2 linked regions of the Desulfosporosinus acidiphilus SJ4 genome follow. The protein of the gene in region 1 interacts with the protein of each later gene in a pairwise test. Links are inferred from orthologs where the notes say so. Each region holds a gene or a part of one and is shown in the gene's direction. Other genes may lie near its edges.

Region 1 (8,692 bases):
GACCATCAATCAGGAAAAGATGTCTAAGTCCTTGGGGAATTTCTTTACTACCCGGGAATTGTTGGCTAAAAATTCCGGAGAAGTCATTCGATTTTACTTGCTGGGAACACATTACCGAAGCCCGCTGGATTTTAACGATGAGAATTTGGGCATGGCTCAAAAAGGGCTTGAACGCTTACAAACGAGTGTTCGGTTAGCTCAGCAGGCCTTGGAGAGAACCGGCTCCGTTAGGAATGAAAGGATCGAAGAAGGATTGAAAAAGGCTGCTCAAGAAGCGCGGGAAGCTTTTGAGAAGGCAATGGATGATGATTTTAATTCTGCTTTAGCCTACGCGGCCCTTTTTGAACTGGCCAAGACGATGAATGGGTATGTTCAAGAACACCCCGTTTCTTCGCAAGCACTGGCAACGGCTCAAAAAACTCTCATCGAGTTGGGGGAAGTGTTGGGATTTGATCTTCTGCATCCTGCACAGGTTCAGGTGGAAAATGAGGAAATGCTCTCTAAGGTAATGGAACTCGTTCTTAAGATTCGTTCGAAAGCACGGCAGAAGAAAGATTGGGAGATGTCGGATTTTATTCGAGATGCCTTTAAGGCTGAGGGAATTGTTATTGAAGATACTCCCCAAGGTGCGAGTTGGAAAATTAAAGCTTGAAAGGTGACTTTATGCGCAGTTGGCAAGAAATGAACCCCTTAACCCTGGCGTATTTAGGGGATGCCGTTTACGAGCTTTGGGTCCGAACCCATTTGCTGGAGTCAGGGTATGAAAAAGTTAAGGACCTTCATAAACAAGCCATTAGTTACGTTCGTGCGGGGACCCAGGCACGGGTTTTACAAGCTTTGCTGCCGGAACTTGACGAGGTAGAGCATCAGGTGGTTTTGCGCGGACGCAATGCCAAGGGAGGTTATCCCAAAAATGTTGACGTGGTTACATATCGCCATGCAACGGCCTTCGAAAGTTTAGTTGGATACTGGCAGCTAACGGGACAAGTTCAGCGTATGCAATGGGCCTTTAGCCGAGTGGATGAAATTATGGGCGAAGGCCCAACAGAAGAGTCTTCAATGGAAAACCTTCTGGAGGAGTGAACCCGTACAGCTAAAGCTGAACATCGGGGCTTCGGTGACGAAAGTGTCCTGTGGACAGTTTCGCAGAAAGCGCCTAGCCAATAACAAATGCTATCGCGCTGATGGATAGACTCTACCCCCACCGAAGCAGAGAACGGGAACCACTCCCGCTTAAGAAGCGGGAGTCTCATGATTGGATGAATAGAGAAGAAAGAGGCTGTCGAAATGAGAGTAGATCTAATTCAATATACGCCAGATCCTGAAAAGGTGGTGGCTGCTGCTGCTCGTTTGTGCTATTCTGCAGATCCTGTGCCGGAACTTCTAGAACGATTAGATGATGAGAAAGTGGCCAACTTTGTTCGTAAGCTGCGTGATATGGGGCATCTTTCGCCCTTTGAACATGTGAGTTTTCAGTTTTCTATAGATGGAGTGTCCCGGGCCTTGTCTCATCAATTAGTGCGGCATAGAATTGCCAGTTACTCTCAACGCTCGCAACGCTATGTAAAAGAAAATGGCTTCGATTATGTCATACCGCCCAGCGTTCAACGAAAACCTGAGGCTATGGAGCGTTTTGAGAAGGCTATGGCCTACCTTCAAGAAGAATACCAGGCCTTGCAGTCTATGGTGCCTGCAGAGGATGCTCGCTTCGTTCTGCCTAATGCCTGCACTACCTCCCTGATGGCTACCTTTAACGCACGTTCTCTATTAAACTTTTTTGAGCACCGTACTTGTTTGAGGGCTCAATGGGAGATTCGCGGTTTAGCTGAGAGGATGCTGGACTTAGTACGTGAGGTGGCTCCCAATCTATTCAGTGAAGCAGGACCAACCTGTGTGACATTGGGAGTATGTCATCAAGGCGCCTATAGCTGCGGAAGATTACAAACCCTCAAAGGAAAGAAGACGTGAATAATATGAACGATGAAATCGTTTATGGCAAAAATCCGGTCATTGAGCTGCTGAAGAGCGGAAAACCTGTAAATAAAGTTCTTTTGCTCTCGGAAAATAAAAATCTAAGAAATCAAGAAATCATCTCTCATTTGGAAGAACGGAATATTCCCTATCAGTTTGTGACACGAGAGGTTCTCGACCGGCAAGCGCAGCGGGAGCGCCACCAGGGTATTTTGGCTTATGTTGCCGCCACAGAGTACGCTGAAGTAGAGGATATACTTGCTTTAGCGGAACAACGACGGGAAGATCCATTTATCTTAATGTTGGATGAAATTGAAGACCCACACAATTTAGGGGCATTGCTAAGAACGGTTGATGCCGTCGGGGCCCATGGGGTGATCATCCCAAAACGCCGCAGCGTTTCGTTAACCGGAACGGTTGCTAAGACTTCGGCCGGCGCGGTTGAACATGTTCTGGTGGCTCGTGTAAGCAACTTGGTCCAAACGATTAAGGAATTGAAGAAGAAGGGATGTTGGGTGTCTGGTGCGGAAGCCGGGGGGCAGGATGTTTTTTCGGCGGATCTCACAGGCCCGCGTGTTATTGTCATTGGCAGTGAAGGCAGGGGGATCAGCCGCTTGCTGAGGGAGAATTGTGATGAGCTTGTCAGTTTGCCTATGAATGGTAAGGTTACGTCCCTAAACGCCAGCGTTGCAGGCTCTCTCGTGCTTTATGAGGTTCTCAGGCAACGAAGATATTCTAAGTGAACTCGTTCGGCTAAAGCTGAATGACAGCAACTTATTTGAAGAATGTAAAAATTAGACTTGAAAGATTGGACATCACTGGTTATGATACTTCTAATGGATAAAGTCACTGTCTTATAATATTTGACTCCGAACATCCAATATCGTGTCTCAAATCCGGCCCATGCGACAGAACAACAAAAACTTCGCCTTGACGCTCTTCTTCAGGGTCGGGTATAATGAGAATGTTCCCGTGGACAAGGGCTAGGCGAGATTGCGTCTTCTTCATGACGACATTGTAGGGGGGATCAACTTGACTTTTCAAGCCCAACCAGAACTACCAGAGTGCGAAATCATCGACATTATCGTAGATGAAGAGATGGTTGAGCTTGCCAAGGAAGGCGACGCTGCTGCACTAGAGTATCTGATCAACAAATATAAGAACTTCGTTAGGGCAAAGGCTCGTTCCTATTTTCTCATAGGAGCGGATCGCGAAGATATTATTCAAGAAGGAATGATTGGACTCTATAAGGCCATAAGAGACTTTCGCGGCGATAAACTCTCATCGTTCAGGGCATTTGCGGAGTTATGTATAACCCGCCAGATTATCACTGCCATTAAGACAGCTACAAGGCAGAAACACATTCCACTAAACTCCTATGTCTCTCTCAATAAGCCGATATATGACGAAGATTCCGACCGGACGCTTCTTGATGTTATCTCAGGGACTCGTATTACGGATCCGGAAGAACTGATTATCAGCCGTGAGGAATTTGACGACATTGAAGAGAAGATGGGTGAGATCCTCAGTTCCTTAGAATGGAAGGTGCTGATGTCTTATTTAGAAGGGAAATCTTACCAGGAAATTGCTGTTGATTTAAAAAGACATGTGAAATCAATCGATAACGCGTTACAGAGAGTGAAGAGGAAACTTGAACGCTATCTCGAACGCCGGGATGGATAATTTTACATAGATTCCTGGTGAAATAAATACTTGCATTTCTCGACAAAAGATGTTAACTTATAAAAGTGTCAATCAGAGGAAACTCTGATAACCAAAATGCCAACGTAGCTCAATTGGTAGAGCAGCTGATTTGTAATCAGCAGGTTGCGGGTTCGAGTCCCATCGTTGGCTCCATTTATTTTGAAGCTTAAAGGCAGCACTGCTGTCTTTTTTATTTCGTCGCTAGCCGAGTTTTCTTTAGACACACTCGTCGTTTTCTTGACAGAGAAATCAACTTGTGATAAAGTACTTGAGTAATGGAATAAATGCAGGGATTTACTGTTTGTCTGGGAGGTGTTCGTGAATGCGTGTTGGCATTATTTTAGCGTGTACGGATTGCAAGCACCGTAACTATGCTACGATGAAAAATAAGAAAAATAATCCTGATCGTTTGGAAGTCCAAAAGTATTGTAAGTTCTGCAAAAGCCATACTCTCCATAAAGAAACCAAGTAATTTTTTTTTGTGACGTTTTAAACTGTACGCCTGGAAGCGTTGTCACAATGTCGAGGACACCTATGTCGTTTAAGGATGTGAAGTGATGGGCGCGTTGAAAAAACCAGCCAATACTCAGAAACAAGCAGATAAGACCAAAGAGTATTTCCGCGGAGTTCTGAGCGAATTAAAAAAAGTTCACTGGCCGAGCCGCAAACAATTATTGGCCTATACGGGCGTTGTTTTTGTTGCGGTGGGGATTGTTTCTATTCTCATGTGGGTTGTGGACGGCGGTTTAAGTATTGCCTTAACCAAGCTAGTGCCCTAAACTGCAAGTTTCCGCGGCAGTGTCTGAGGAGGTCCCTGAGAAATGGCGAAAGACTGGTTTGTTATTCACACGTACTCGGGTTACGAAAATAAAGTCAAGATGAATCTCGAAAAGCGCGTTGAATCCATGAATATGGAGGAGAAAATCTTTCGCGTTCTTGTTCCTATGGAAGATGAAGTTGAGTTCAAGAATGGGAAAGAAAAGGTGACAAAGCGCAAGGTTTATCCGGGATATGTTCTTGTTGAAATGGAAATGACGGATGATTCTTGGTATGTTGTTCGCAACACACCAGGAGTTACAGGCTTCGTCGGGACAGGAACAAAGCCGATACCGCTCCTTGACCAGGAGGTCATTCAGATTCTCCAACAAATGGGAATGGATGATCTGCGGGCTAAAATTGATTTCGAGGTTAATCAAACTGTCCAGGTTATTGCCGGACCGTTTAAAGACTTTGTTGGCGTAGTTCGCGAAATACTGCCGGATAAAGGCAAGCTGCGTGTGGAAGTATCGATGTTTGGAAGAGAGACGCCTGTGGAATTAGATTTCGGACAGGTACAAAAACTCGACTAAAATAGGAATTACTCTATCAAGGAGGTGTTAAACAATGGCGAAGAAAGTAATTGGTCTCGTTAAATTAGCAATCACTGCAGGCAAAGCTACACCGGCACCTCCGGTTGGTCCGGCTCTCGGTCAACATGGTGTCAATATTATGGCCTTCTGCAAAGAGTACAATGAGCGTACTAAGGATCAAGCTGGGCTCATTATTCCGGTGGAAATTACGGTTTATGAAGATCGTTCCTTTACCTTTATAACCAAAACGCCGCCGGCATCTGTTTTGCTCAAAAAGATGACCAATATTAATTCGGGTTCCTCTGAACCAAATCGTAAGAAGGTTGCTACGATTACAAAATCAAAAGTGCGCGAAATTGCGGACATTAAGATGAAGGATCTGAATGCTGCAAGCGTTGAAGCTGCTATGCGGATGGTTGAAGGTACTGCCAGAAGTATGGGTATCGATGTTGTTGAAGGTTAACAATTAATTGTGGGAGGGCTTGGCCCGCATAACCACAGGAGGTAAAAAGAATGGCTAAGGTTGGAAAAAGATATCAAGAGGCCGTAAAAGCCTTTGATCGCACAGGATATTACGAACCCCTTGAAGCATTCGCGATCGTAAAGGCTAATGCCAAAGCAAAATTTGATGAAACTATCGAAGTTGCTTTCAAGTTAGGAATTGACACTCGTCATGCGGACCAACAAATTCGTGGTGCTATTGTGCTCCCGCATGGAACAGGTAAAACCCGTTCTGTTTTGGTTTTTGCTAAGGGTGACAAGGCTAAGGAAGCTGAGGCAGCAGGTGCTGATTTTGTTGGTGCCGAAGACATGATCGCGAAGATTGAGCAAGGTTGGTTTGGATTTGATGTTGTCGTGGCGACTCCGGATATGATGGGAATGGTCGGTAAATTAGGTCGGGTACTCGGACCTAAAGGCTTAATGCCAAACCCCAAGACCGGTACCGTAACTCCGGACGTAACTCGTGCAATCAGAGAAATCAAAGCTGGTAAGATTGAGTATCGTGCTGAAAAAGCTGGAATTATCCACGCTCCTATAGGCAAAGCTTCTTTCAGTGCTGAGCAACTGTTCGAGAACTACCGCACTTTAGGGGAAACCATTCAAAAAGCAAAACCTGCCGCTGCCAAAGGTCAGTACATCCGCAGTATTACAGTGAGCTCGACTATGGGACCCGGCGTAAGCATCAACCCCGCAAAGGCTCTTTAAAAGTTGTCTTGACAGTAGCCTACAATGAGGGTAAACTTATCAGGAATATAATATCCGCTGTAGAAAGCAGGCGCCTTAGTGCTTAATTTCCTGCCGAGGTTGGAATACGTGCCGATTGATATTACTTGGCATTCTTAACCTCTGCAGCTGCGGAGGTTTTTTGCTGAGTTGCCCTATAGGAAGGAGGTACACAAAATGCCCAATATCGAAGAAAAAAGTCAGGTTGTCGCAGAGATTAAAGAAAAGTTTCAACAATCTACAGGGGTTGTTTTGGCGGATTATCGCGGGCTGACTGTGGCTGAAGTAACTAAATTACGTACTCAGCTTCGTCAAGCCGGTGTAGAGTATAAGGTTCTCAAAAATACTCTGGTACGCCGAGCTGCTCAAGAAGTAGGAGTTGAAGGCCTTGAGACATACTTAGAAGGTCCTACAGCCCTGGCTTTTAGTAAAGATCCTGTTGCTCCTGCTAAAATTTTAATGGATTTTGCCAAAGCAAATAAACTTAAAAACTTTGCCATTAAGGCCGGAGTTTTAGAAGGCAAAGTCATTGGACCTGAAGGCGTTAAAGAACTTGCTGATCTGCCATCACGAGAAGTATTGCTGGCCATGGTTCTGCGCGGTATGCAAGCGCCTCTGGCTGGTATGGCCAATGTTCTTCAAGGACCTATTCGCAAAATGGGTTATGCTCTCGAAGAAGTGCGTAAGCTCAAAGAAGCTCAATAATAATTATTGAAATCTAAAATGTGTGTAATTTAAGGAGGAAATAAACAATGTCTAAAGTAAATGAAATTCTCGAAGCAGTTAAAGGGTTAACTGTCCTCGAACTCTCTGAACTCGTCAAAGCTTTTGAAACCGAATTTGGTGTCAGTGCAGCTGCTCCTGTGGCTGTCGCAGCTCCTGGCGCAGCTGCAGCTGCCGGTGGTGCTGAAGCAGCTGAAGAGAAAACTGAATTTGACGTTATTCTCACCAATTGCGGCGCTTCCAAAATTAATGTTATCAAAGTTGTCCGCGAAGTAACCGGCTTAGGTCTGAAAGAAGCTAAAGATCTCGTAGATAATGCTCCGAAGCCTGTTAAAGAAAAAGTCTCTAAGGATGAGGCTGAATCCATTAAAACTAAATTGACTGAAGCCGGCGCAACTGTCGACGTGAAATAGTTTAGAGAATGATAAGAAGGTGCTCTCTAAGAAGAGAGCGCCTTCTTTATTATACTAAAATAAATATGATTTTCAGTTATATAACTGACATTTCCATAATTAGTGCCATATCTTCATTATTTATTATTCGCTTCCCTGAAGATTTTCTTGACACCGAATAATGGATTTGGTATAATTTATAAATGTTACCATACATAGATTAAGGTATTTGCTTGATTCTTCCATGCTATGGCATAATTTGAAAGCATTGGATAATAAGGAGATAAGTAGTTTGGAATTGTCACGATGATGCGGAATACCATAGATAGTTTAAGCGAGGTTTTATTAAAAGGCCTTGCTTTTGGCTGTCTATGTCAATATATTAGACCTCAATGAGAGAAATGCGCACTGAGGGGTGAAGCGTTAATGTTCTATCCTGTTAAGGTAGGGGTTCGGGAGCGCTGGAGTTATTCCAGAATCCGTGAAGTCCTTGACATGCCAAATCTAATTGAAATCCAGCAGAACTCCTATCGTTGGTTTCTTGATGAGGGGCTGCGCGATATGTTTCGCGATATCTCTCCCATTCAAGACTTTACCGGCAATCTCGTTTTAGAATTTATCGATTACAGCTTAGGAGAACCAAAGTACCAGGTTGAGGAGTGTAAAGAACGCGATGTGACTTTTGCCGCTCCACTGCGGGTAAAAGTACGCCTTATCAACAAAGAAACCGGTGAAGTTAAAGAACAAGAAGTCTTTATGGGTGATTTTCCTCTGATGACAGACAAGGGTACCTTTATTATCAACGGTGCTGAACGTGTCATTGTCAGTCAGCTTGTTCGTTCGCCTGGCGTATACTATGCGGAACAGATTGATCCGAGTGGTAAGAAACTTTATGGGGCTACGGTGATACCAAACCGTGGAGCCTGGCTAGAATTTGAATCGGATATTAATGATAATATTTTTGTGAGGGTTGACCGGACTCGCAAACTGCCCGGAACCGTGCTGATTCGGGCTTTGGGGTATTCCAGCAACGGTCAGATTTTAGAACTGTTTAATGACAATGAATATATTCGTGCGACCCTGGAAAGAGACAACTCTGAGTCTACGGAAGAAGCTTTGGTTGAAATCTATAAGCGATTGAGACCGGGAGAACCTCCTACTGTGGATAGTGCCCGATCTCTGCTGGAAGCTCTCTTTTTTGATGCCAAGCGGTATGATCTGGCGAAGGTTGGCCGTTATAAGCTCAATAAGAAATTAGGCCTGGATATACCCATGGAAGTCCGTCATCTGACTCGCGGGGATATCGTGGCGAGCATTCAGCGCATGCTT
Region 2 (9,971 bases), 1.3 Mb from region 1 along the record:
AGGGCTTGCCAAAAAGATATCTAAGTTTTCAAGTCCCGGAGTAAAAGGAAGCAGCGGTGGGACTTGTTCTCCCGGGTGCCACGGCAACTGTTCCGGGTGTCATTGAAAGGGGATCCGAGTTTTGAACAATCGACTTAATATAGTGATGGTTGAGCCGGAAATCCCGCCTAATACGGGAAATGTGGCTCGGCTTTGTGCTGCAACGGGAGCTGCACTCCATTTAGTAAAACCCCTTGGTTTCAGTATTGATGATAAGCACTTAAAGCGTGCCGGTTTAGATTATTGGCATCTTCTGGATATTTATTATTATGAGAATTTTAACGAATTTGAAGAGAAGAATCCTCACGGACTTCGTTACTTAGCAACGACAAAAGGTGGCCGTTCCTACAGCGACATAGTCTATGAACCGGGAGGATATTTAATTTTCGGCAAGGAAACGAAAGGACTTTCGCCCGAAATTTTGGCTCGTTATCCGGACAAGACCATCAGATTGCCCATGCGTGCTGAAGCGCGTTCCTTAAACTTGTCAAATTCAGTAGCTGTTGTTGTCTATGAAGTTTTGCGTCAATGGGGCTTCCCGAGTCTTGTTTAAAAAAGGAGGAGAAACTATGATACCCAAGGTTGACGTTGGGTTAATATGCGGGTCGAGTACGAATTCAATTTCCTTCCTTGAGGATTTAAAAATTCCCGGCACAAAAGTACTGGGTAACGCTTTGATATTTAATACCCCTTATGGACCTTCCCCGGAATTTACTCATTTTTCCTATGCAGGCAAAGAGGCTTTAACCTGCAGGATGCATGGCTGGAGGCAGGGAGTTACGAGAGCCCAGGCTTCTCAGCAAATTTTTTGGGTGTTTCATCAAGCGGGAGTTCACGTAGTTTTAACTGAAGGCGGGGTAGGGGGAGTAAATCACCTGCTGAAACCACGCGATATTGTCATTCCTCACGATTACTTGGACTTCTCAATGCGGAAAGATGTGTCTATCGGGCTCCCCTATTTACTGACCATGCGCAATGCCGTTTGCCCTGACTTGATTAAGGTTTTGCAGGAGACCGTTATGCAAAACCAGCCTCCGCGCTATGTATTTGACCGCGGGGTTTACGTTTGTACTGACGGGCGGCATTTTGAAAGTCCTTCGGAAGTACAGATGTTTAAACAAATGGGCGGCGACGTCATCGGGCAATCCATGTGCCCTGAAGTCTATATGGCCCGGGAAATCGGAGCCCATTATGCTACGGTTCAGCTTGTTGTCAACTATGCTGAAGGAATTGTTAAGGATTGGGAGCACGAGGAATTGGCAGATATTTTCTATAATCAGTCCGGTTTTGCAGGCAGAATTTTGTTAAGCGCTATGGCATTGCTTCCCCAAACCTTTTCCTGTTCTTGTTTGGAGCTGCGCCAACCGACAATGCTGCGGGACAAGCTCGAACCTAAGTCAACGGAGGAATAGTCATGGCCTATATATTAACCTTTGCCTTGGCCTTAGTTATTGCAGCCGTCTGTACCCCATTGACCATGAAACTGGCCCATAAATGGGGGGCTATTGCTTACCCGGGAGGCCGTCATGTCCATAAAAAACCCATTCCCCGCTTGGGCGGATTGGCTTTGTACGCTGGGTTTTGGCTGGCGGCGGCAATAACCCAACAGTGGGATCTATCATACTGGGGGCTATTTTTAGGCAGCACGTTAATTATGTTGGTCGGTGTATGTGATGACATTTGGGAAATTCGTCCGATGGTGAAGCTTTTTTGGCAAATTGCTTCGGCGGCTTTGCTCTTTGGTTTTAATTTTTCTATGGATAAGTTTTCCCTTCCTTTGATTCCGTCCATTAATTTGTCGGGGTCTTGGCTTGGTGTTATAGGTTTTGCTTTAATGCTCTTTTGGATTGTCGGTCTGGTAAATACAGTTAATATCTCGGATGGCTTAGACGGACTGGCTGCAGGAATATGTTTTATGGCGGCACTATTGCTGTTCTGGTCGGCAAATCGAATTAATAGTCCTGCAGCGCATCTGACCTTGGCTTTAGCCGGTTCGCTGCTTGGTTTTTTATTGTTTAATTTCCCCCCGGCCCGGGTTTTTATGGGAGATTCCGGCAGTATGTTTCTCGGATATATTATTGGCGGCCTTTCCATTTACGGACTCCTAAAAACAGCGACAGTTTTAGGCGTAGTTTTCCCGCTTCTCGTCATGGGTATGCCTGTGACGGACTTAACCTTTGCCATTATTCGCCGCAAACTTCGAGGGCAATCCATGGCTGCCGCCGATCGCGGACATTTACATCATCGTCTGCTAGACGCGGGGCTTACTCAGCGTCAAGCCGTTTTGTCAATGTATGGAATCAGTGCCTGCTTTGGAATTTCTGCAGTCTTGGGAGCTGAAGGACTGTGGATATTAGCCTTAGTCCTTCTCCTCCTTGTCTTTGCTGTATTGGTGATTATTTTAATGCGAAGAACGGCAATGCTGGCAGTGTTCAGCAGACGTCACTCAAAATAGAAGCCTTAGTTATTCTTAACACCTCTACCCCCGGTAATGCATATGATGATCGGAAAGGGGGTATAAGTATGCCATTGAATATCTTTGCTTTTTATAGCGGCCTTACTGAACAAGCAAAGGGTTATCCCTATTTAGTAAGAAACGAAAACATAATCAATCAGTTAGATATCTTTCAAACACCGATCCAGAATGACGGAACTGTCCAAGGCCGGCCCAGCCGCAAGATGATTAATGAAGCTCATGCCAAAGGAATTAAGGTTTATTTAACGGTGAGCAACTTAAACCCGGGAGGACGCTTTTCTACAGGATTAATATCCCGGTTAGTACGTGATCGGCAATTTGCTAACTATGTTTGGGGGAACATAAACAATCTTCTGGCTGAGTATCAATTTGACGGAGTCAATCTGGATTTAGAAAAAGTAAGTCCGACAGATCGTCATCTCTTTACACAGCTTATTCAAGCCTGGTCAGCTCAGTTCCATCAGGCAAACTATATCGTTACCATTGATGTACCGGCAAAGTCTTCTAGTGAACCTCTTGATCCGTGGAAAGGGGCCTTTGACTATCAAGCGATCGGTCGGGTCGTTGATGAGGTAATCCTTATGACTTATGAAGAACATTGGCCGGCAAGCCCTCCCGGGTCAGTAGCCTCTCTTCCGTGGGTCAATGAGAATTTGAACTATGCTTTGGCCAATATCCCCGCTCGTAAAATCTTAATGGGCATTCCTCTTTATGGGTATGATTGGTCGGAACGCGGGGGAGCCCAAAGCATCAGCTATCAAAGAGCCGTTGACCTTGCTCAACGTCATGGTGCTCCAATCCTTTGGGATCCGAGGCAGCACGGTTTGCATTTCCGCTATGAAGCTATGGGTATAAGACATACCGTTTATTTTGAAGATCCCCGCAGCACGAAAGACAAACTGGACCTTGCTCTAAGCAAAGGCATTCGGGGAGTCGCCCTTTGGGAAATGAACTTGAGTTATCCTGCTTTCTGGGAGGTGCTTCAAGTATATTCGGCAAGATAAACAGCAAACGGAGGTTAAAGCATGAATATTCGTTTTCACGGACACGCTTGTTTTGAAATTGCAAGTGAAGCAGGAAGAATCTTAATTGACCCCTTTTTGCGTGGGAACCCGAGTACCACTACGAAGCCTGAAGATTTTAACCAGCTCGACGCCATTTTAGTAACTCACGGGCATCATGATCATCTGGGTGACGCTGTGGAGTTGTCGAAAAAGACAGGTGCTCCTATTATTGCAGTTTATGAGCTGGCAGCCTATTGCCAAAGTAAAGGCGCAGCAACTCATGCTATGCATCTTGGGGGTAAACATCAGTTTTCTTTTGGCTGGGTTAAACTCACCTTGGCGTTACATGGCTCCGGCATTGAAGAAAAAGAAGGAGGCCCTATGATTTACGGTGGCCCCCCCTGTGGATTTCTTATGCAAATAGAAGGAAAATGGATCTATCATGCCGGAGATACCGGATTGTTTGGTGACATGGAACTGATTGGCCTGCGCCATCCCTTAGAGGTTGCTATGCTGCCTATCGGAGACAACTTTGTCATGGGTGTAGAAGAAGCAGCCCATGCGTCTCAATTGTTGCGCTCTAAAGTCGTGATCCCCATGCATTATAATACCTTCCCGCTTATAAACCAGGATGCCGGCGAGTTCCTGCGCATGCTGCAGCGCAGAGTTCCGGAAACAAAGGGCGTTGTACTTAAAGCTGGAGAATCTTTTGAGTTAGTTTAAACTTATCCGTAAATAAATACGAAATTATAGTATTAATAACCCAAAATAGTATTAATAACTTAAATAAAAGTATTATTAACTACAATGTTATCGTTAAATATCCCGCCGATGTATCCGGCGGGATATTTTTTATTGAAAAGGGTAAAACTTTTAGAAAGGAGTTGAGAACTATGACAAGAAAATTATGTGCCTTTCGTTGTCTCTATGGAGTTGACGGACGCTGCCGCTTAGAACATCTTATAGGAGAGAGAGGGCCAAATTGTCCCCATTATGAGGAAGATGGTTTTACCATGAGCAGGGGGAGGATTTGAGATGAAATCATCGAAACCCAGAGTGAAACGAACAGACCCTTTAGAACCTCTGAAAATGGAAATAGCCGCAGAATTAGGACTTTTAGAGCAAGTTAAGACCAATGGCTGGCATTCCTTAAATGCTAAAGATGCCGGCAAAATTGGAGGATTGATGACTCAACGGCGTAAACGAGAGAATCTCCAAAATATAAATGATAAAAACGAATAAGCTAGTTTGATCTTCAATCATATGGTATAATTATTGATCGTATAGTAATAAGTGGGGAGCGTTATTCACTTGACAAAACATCAACAAATTTTAACATTCATTGAAGATTTGGCTATTGGCAGCAAGGTTTCTGTCCGTTTTATTGCTAAAGCCCTGGATGTAAGTGAAGGGACGGCTTATCGAGCCATTAAAGAAGCTGAGGCTAAGGGATTAGTTCGCTCAATTCCCAAAGTTGGAACCATACGAATTGAGGGGGTCAAAGAACGTCAAATTGAAGACTTGACGTTGCGTGAAGTTTCACAGATCGCTGAAGGGGTTGTTATCTGTGGCTTTGAGCATCTTGATCGTTGCCCGCATAAATTTGTAATTGCTTCGATGGAAATTGATGCTATGGGCCGTTATTTGGAAGAGAATGCCTTGTGTATTGTGGGAAATCGGCGTAATGCTCAGATTTTTGCCCTGGAACACAATGCTTCCCTATTAATCACCGGCGGACTGGAACCCGACGAAGACGTTGTTGCTTTAGCTCGGCAGCGGGAACTAGTGATCATTCAATCTCCTTATGATACATTTGCCGTGACTTCTATGATTAATCGTGCTCTCTATGATCGATTAATTCAAAAAGAACTTATCTTAGTTGAAGATATCATGGTCAAAGATGTCAAGTATCTTAAGGGAGATGCAACAGTGGAAGATTGGCGAAATCTTTCCCAAAGTACAGATCACAGCCGCTTTCCGGTGGTTGATAATGAAATGAATCTTGTTGGGATTGTCACTGCGGTGGATGTTGCCGGAGAGGATCTTAAAACTCCCATTAAAGATGTCATGAATTCTAATCCGTTCATGGTGGGACGGGATGATCCTGTCACCCATATTTCTCGAATTATGGTTTGGGAAGGATGGGAAATTGCTGTTGTAGCAGATCAGGGTAAGTTAATCGGAATCGTTAGTTTGCAGGATGTTATTGAAGCCTACCAGCAAGTTCAGAAACAGCCTCAGTTTGGAGAAACTGTTGACAATCTGGTGCTGAGCGGATTCCGCTTCGTTGATGATTCAGAACACCTTTCAATTGAAGGGGAAATAACCAACGCCATGGTGGATGACTATGGGTCGGCCAGCTGCGGTGTTATTGTCACAGTCATGAATATGGCTGGATATATCAGTCTTCGTAAGAAATACAGGCTAAATGCCATTACGGAAAACTTTACTTTATATCAACTGCAGCCCATACCCGTAGGGACGGAAATCACAGTAACCGCTAAACTTCTCCTTGTGGCTAAGAAACATTGCAATATTGAAGTAGAAGTAAAAGTCGAGAATGAAATAGTCGCTAAAGGTCTAATGACCGCACGAATTGGCGATAAAAAGCTCGTAAGTGATGCCGTTCTTTAATTCGAGGATTTCTTCTTATTTAGAAGGCATATATGATACAATTGAATAGACATAATCATGAAGCAAAAGGCAATCATGAAGCTATAAGGTCTTGAATTTTTCAAGACCTTTGCTATATATCTTGAGGAGAGATACGTGATGTTTGTTCATCTCCATAACCATACAGAGTACAGTCTGCTTGACGGAGCTGCCAGAATTAATAAGTTAGTCACGCGTGCGGCAGAATTGAATATGCCTGCCTTGGCAATTACTGATCATGGGGTTATGTATGGAGTCATTGATTTTTATAAAGCATGTCATAAAGCCGGCGTTAAGCCGATTATTGGCTGCGAAGTTTATGTTGCGCCACATAGACGAACAGATAAGGTGCCGGGAAAAGATGATAAAAATTATCATTTAGTTCTTTTGGCGGAGAATGAAACGGGTTATCGCAACCTTATCCGTTTAGTGTCGATGGCTCATATTGAAGGTTTCTACTATAAGCCCCGGGTAGATAAAGAAATTCTGCACAAATACTCCGGTGGAATTATAGCCCTCAGTGCTTGTTTAGCAGGGGAAGTTGCTGATTATATCGTTAACGATCAGTTGGAAATGGCAGTTCAAAGTGCTCTGGACTATGAGAGGATTTTTGGCAAAGGCAATTTTTATCTTGAAATTCAGGACCATGGAATCGATAAGCAGCTCAAGGTTATCCAGGGAATATGGAAGATTCATGAACGCACAGGGATTCCTATCGTAGCCACCAATGACGTGCATTATGTGAATCGTGACGATGCTCTTGTTCAAGACGCACTATTGAGTATTCAAACCGGCAAGACGTTAAATGATACCTCGAGGATGAGCTTTTCCAGTCAGGAATTTTTTCTGAAATCCGAACAAGAAATGGCCTTGCTTTTTGGCGAACATCCTGAAGTTTTAGACAATACAGCCAAGATTGCCGAACGATGTCAGGTGGATTTTAAGTTTGGAGAAAATTACCTGCCGGTTTTTGATGTTCCTCCCGAGTATACCTTAGACGGTTATCTTGAAGCCCAATGCCGCGAGGCATTTCCACGCTTTTATCCCCGGATGACTGAGATTGAGCGTGAACGATTAGACTATGAACTTCAAGTGATTTCCCAAACCGGTTTTTCAGGATACTTTCTGATTGTTGCAGACTTTTGCCGCTTTGCCCGAGAGAATGGAGTTGCCGTCGGCCCGGGACGGGGGTCGGCCGCCGCCAGCATGGTAGCTTACTTATTAGGAATCACCTCTGTTGAGCCTCTTAGCCATGATCTCCTTTTTGAACGTTTTTTAAATCCGGAACGGATTTCCATGCCGGATATCGATATAGATTTTGACCCGGAGGGCCGAGAGCAAGTCATACGCTATGTCACCGAAAAATATGGTTCAGACAAGGTTTGTCAAATCATTACCTTTGGAACTATGGGTGCCAAAGCGGCCATCCGCGACGGGGGAAGGGTCTTGGGGATTCCTTTGGCTCGCGTGGACAAGGTTGCCAAGGCTATTCCTTCAGATCCGGGAATGACGTTAGACAAGGCTTTGCAAGTGTCGCTGGATCTGGCCCGGATGATTGAAGAGGATGAAGAAATTAAACGTCTGTATAAGCTGGCCCAATCTCTGGAAGGGATGACGAGACACGCTTCTACCCACGCCGCAGGGGTCGTGATCTCCAAGGATCCTCTGATGAATCATCTTCCGTTGCAAAGAACTTCCGAGGATTTTGTCATGACTCAATTTCCTATGAAAATCGTTGAAGAAATTGGGTTATTGAAAATGGATTTCCTCGGTTTGAGGAATTTAACCATCCTCCAAGAGGCTGTGAAACGGATTGAGGAAACCCATGGGATCAAGCTTGCATTAAGAGATCTTCCTTTTGACGATGAAAAAACCTATCAACTTCTTGCTTCCGGGGACAGCACTGGGATTTTTCAATTTGAAAGCGGCGGAATGAGGGCCGTTCTCAAAGAAGTCAAGCCAACGTGTTTTGAAGATATTATCGCCGTTGGAGCATTGTACCGTCCGGGTCCAATGGATCAGATTCCTGAGTTTATCCGCCGCAAGCATGGAGGACAAACCACTTACTTAGACCCCAAGTTAGAACCGATTCTCAAATCAACTTACGGAATTATCGTTTATCAGGAACAGGTTATGCAGATCGCCAGAGATCTGGCCGGATATTCCCTGGGACGAGCAGACTTACTCAGGCGGGCCATGGGAAAAAAGAAAAAAGAAATCATGGCAGAGGAACGTCAAAACTTTATCTTTGGGCTTCAGGATGAACAGGGACAGTGGGTTATCCCTGGGGCTCTTCGTCGTGGTTTAACCCAGGAAAAGGCAGAAGAAATTTTTGATTTGATGGCTAAATTTGCGGAATACGGTTTTAATAAAGGGCATGCAACAGCTTATGCCGTAATTTCGTATCAGACAGCCTATTTAAAGGCAAACTATCCTTTAGAGTTTATGGCCGCTCTCTTAAGTACCGTTATGGGTTCCTCAGATAAAATATCTTTTTACATTCAGGATGCCAAACAAAATGGAATTGAAGTGCTTCCTCCGGATGTTCAGTACAGCCAAGTTGGATTTTCAACTGAAAAACAGGCCATTCGCTTTGGCTTAGGTGCTATACGCAATGTCGGCATCAATGTGGTGGAGAAAATCTTGGAGGCCAGGCAAGATGGCCTTTTCCTATCTCTTTACGATTTTTGCCTGCGCGTGGACCAAAAGGTTCTAAACCGGCGTGTTCTGGAAAGCTTGATCCGTTCGGGAGCCATGAGTTCCTTTTGTACTCGTGTTCAGGCCTTGGCAGTTCTAGATCAAGTTTTAGACACCGCTCAGCGGATACAAAGAGATCGCAATAGTGGTCAGTTTTCCCTTTTTGATCAAACGGACGATTTAGATGAGGGAATTGTCCTTCCTGATCTGCCCGAGTATAGTGAACGGGAGATTCTCGAGATGGAACGAGAGTATTTGGGACTCTATTTGAGCGGCCATCCCCTTTCCTCAGTCTTGCCTCAGCTAAAGCCTTACCTATCTTCGGATATTTTGACTTGCCTAGAGGGGGAAGAAGAAGGAAAGGTTATTCTCGGAGGATTGGTTACCGGCTTCAGGCAAACGGTTACGAAAAAGGGCGAAATGATGGCGAGCTTTATATTAGAAGATTTGACAAGCGGCATTGAGGTTTTGGTATTTCCGCGTGTTTTTGCCCAAAGTCGTGCTTTGACCAACGACCAAGTCGTTGTCATTGCGGGAAGGTATAATATTCGAGAGGATGAAAAGAAAGTATTTGCAGAGAAAATTACCAGACTGGAAGAACTTAAGCCGGCCGAAGAGCCTGTTTTTGAAGTTAAACCCCCCAAAACCTCAGTGAAGGCTTCCGGTCAGCGGCTTTTTCTGCGATTTCCCAGCGCTCAGAGTAACCTCATGCCGGAGGTCCTGAGTATTTTAAAAGATTATCAGGGGGATCAACCTGTATACTTTTACTTTGAAGATAATCGTAAGACAATTGAAGGACACCGTGAATATTGGGTAAAAGAAGATGAAGAATTGAAGAAGACGTTATTTAGGGTGCTGGGAAATAATAATGTGGTCTGGAAACCAGGGAAAAATTTCATTTAGATGATTTTATTAGCAGGAATTCCTGGATTTCAAAGCGAAACCCATGGAAATATCCTGACTACAAAGGAGATCGACTGTGCGTACAGCAATTTATCCGGGAACGTTTGACCCGGTTACTAAGGGGCATCTTGACATATTAACCCGCGGGAAAGAACTTTTTGACGGAGTAACCATTGCCATAGCAGCTGATAATCAGAAGA

Evidence for each region.
Region 2: the proteins of rplL (region 1) and DESACI_RS08410 interact in binary tests that used the Escherichia coli proteins (3 or more experiments, as listed by UniProt). The link is inferred for Desulfosporosinus acidiphilus SJ4 from one-to-one orthologs.

What each region holds. Positions count from the first base shown.
Region 1 is NC_018068.1:480,371-489,062, forward strand. The notes cover bases 5,983-8,692. They hold rplL (50S ribosomal protein L7/L12), read left to right. Parts: upstream 5,983-7,000; coding sequence 7,001-7,384; downstream 7,385-8,692. Other genes in these bases: rplA (50S ribosomal protein L1), read left to right, coding at 5,983-6,230; rplJ (50S ribosomal protein L10), read left to right, coding at 6,426-6,953; rpoB (DNA-directed RNA polymerase subunit beta), read left to right, coding at 7,790-8,692. Also shown: cysS (cysteine--tRNA ligase), read left to right, coding at 1-652; DESACI_RS02295 (Mini-ribonuclease 3), read left to right, coding at 664-1,083; thyX (FAD-dependent thymidylate synthase), read left to right, coding at 1,288-1,968; 23S rRNA (guanosine(2251)-2'-O)-methyltransferase RlmB, read left to right, coding at 1,974-2,714; DESACI_RS24680 (hypothetical protein), read right to left, coding at 2,818-2,979; RNA polymerase sporulation sigma factor SigH, read left to right, coding at 3,004-3,654; rpmG (50S ribosomal protein L33), read left to right, coding at 3,998-4,147; preprotein translocase subunit SecE, read left to right, coding at 4,233-4,454; transcription termination/antitermination protein NusG, read left to right, coding at 4,497-5,024; rplK (50S ribosomal protein L11), read left to right, coding at 5,059-5,487; more of rplA, read left to right, coding at 5,538-5,982. UniProt on the Escherichia coli protein: The binding site for several of the GTPase factors involved in protein synthesis (IF-2, EF-Tu, EF-G and RF3). Is thus essential for accurate translation.
Region 2 is NC_018068.1:1,819,882-1,829,852, forward strand. What follows is about bases 5,983-9,971. They hold DESACI_RS08410 (DNA polymerase III subunit alpha), read left to right. Parts: upstream 5,983-6,291; coding sequence 6,292-9,771; downstream 9,772-9,971. Other genes in these bases: DESACI_RS08405 (DRTGG domain-containing protein), read left to right, coding at 5,983-6,153; coaD (pantetheine-phosphate adenylyltransferase), read left to right, coding at 9,848-9,971. Outside these bases: DESACI_RS23570 (FmdB family zinc ribbon protein), read left to right, coding at 1-106; DESACI_RS08370 (tRNA (cytidine(34)-2'-O)-methyltransferase), read left to right, coding at 146-592; DESACI_RS08375 (MTAP family purine nucleoside phosphorylase), read left to right, coding at 609-1,451; DESACI_RS08380 (glycosyltransferase family 4 protein), read left to right, coding at 1,454-2,494; DESACI_RS08385 (glycosyl hydrolase family 18 protein), read left to right, coding at 2,563-3,519; DESACI_RS08390 (metal-dependent hydrolase), read left to right, coding at 3,541-4,242; DESACI_RS08395 (hypothetical protein), read left to right, coding at 4,413-4,553; DESACI_RS08400 (alpha/beta-type small acid-soluble spore protein), read left to right, coding at 4,555-4,761; more of DESACI_RS08405, read left to right, coding at 4,831-5,982. UniProt on the Escherichia coli protein: DNA polymerase III is a complex, multichain enzyme responsible for most of the replicative synthesis in bacteria. This DNA polymerase also exhibits 3' to 5' exonuclease activity. The alpha chain is the DNA polymerase catalytic subunit.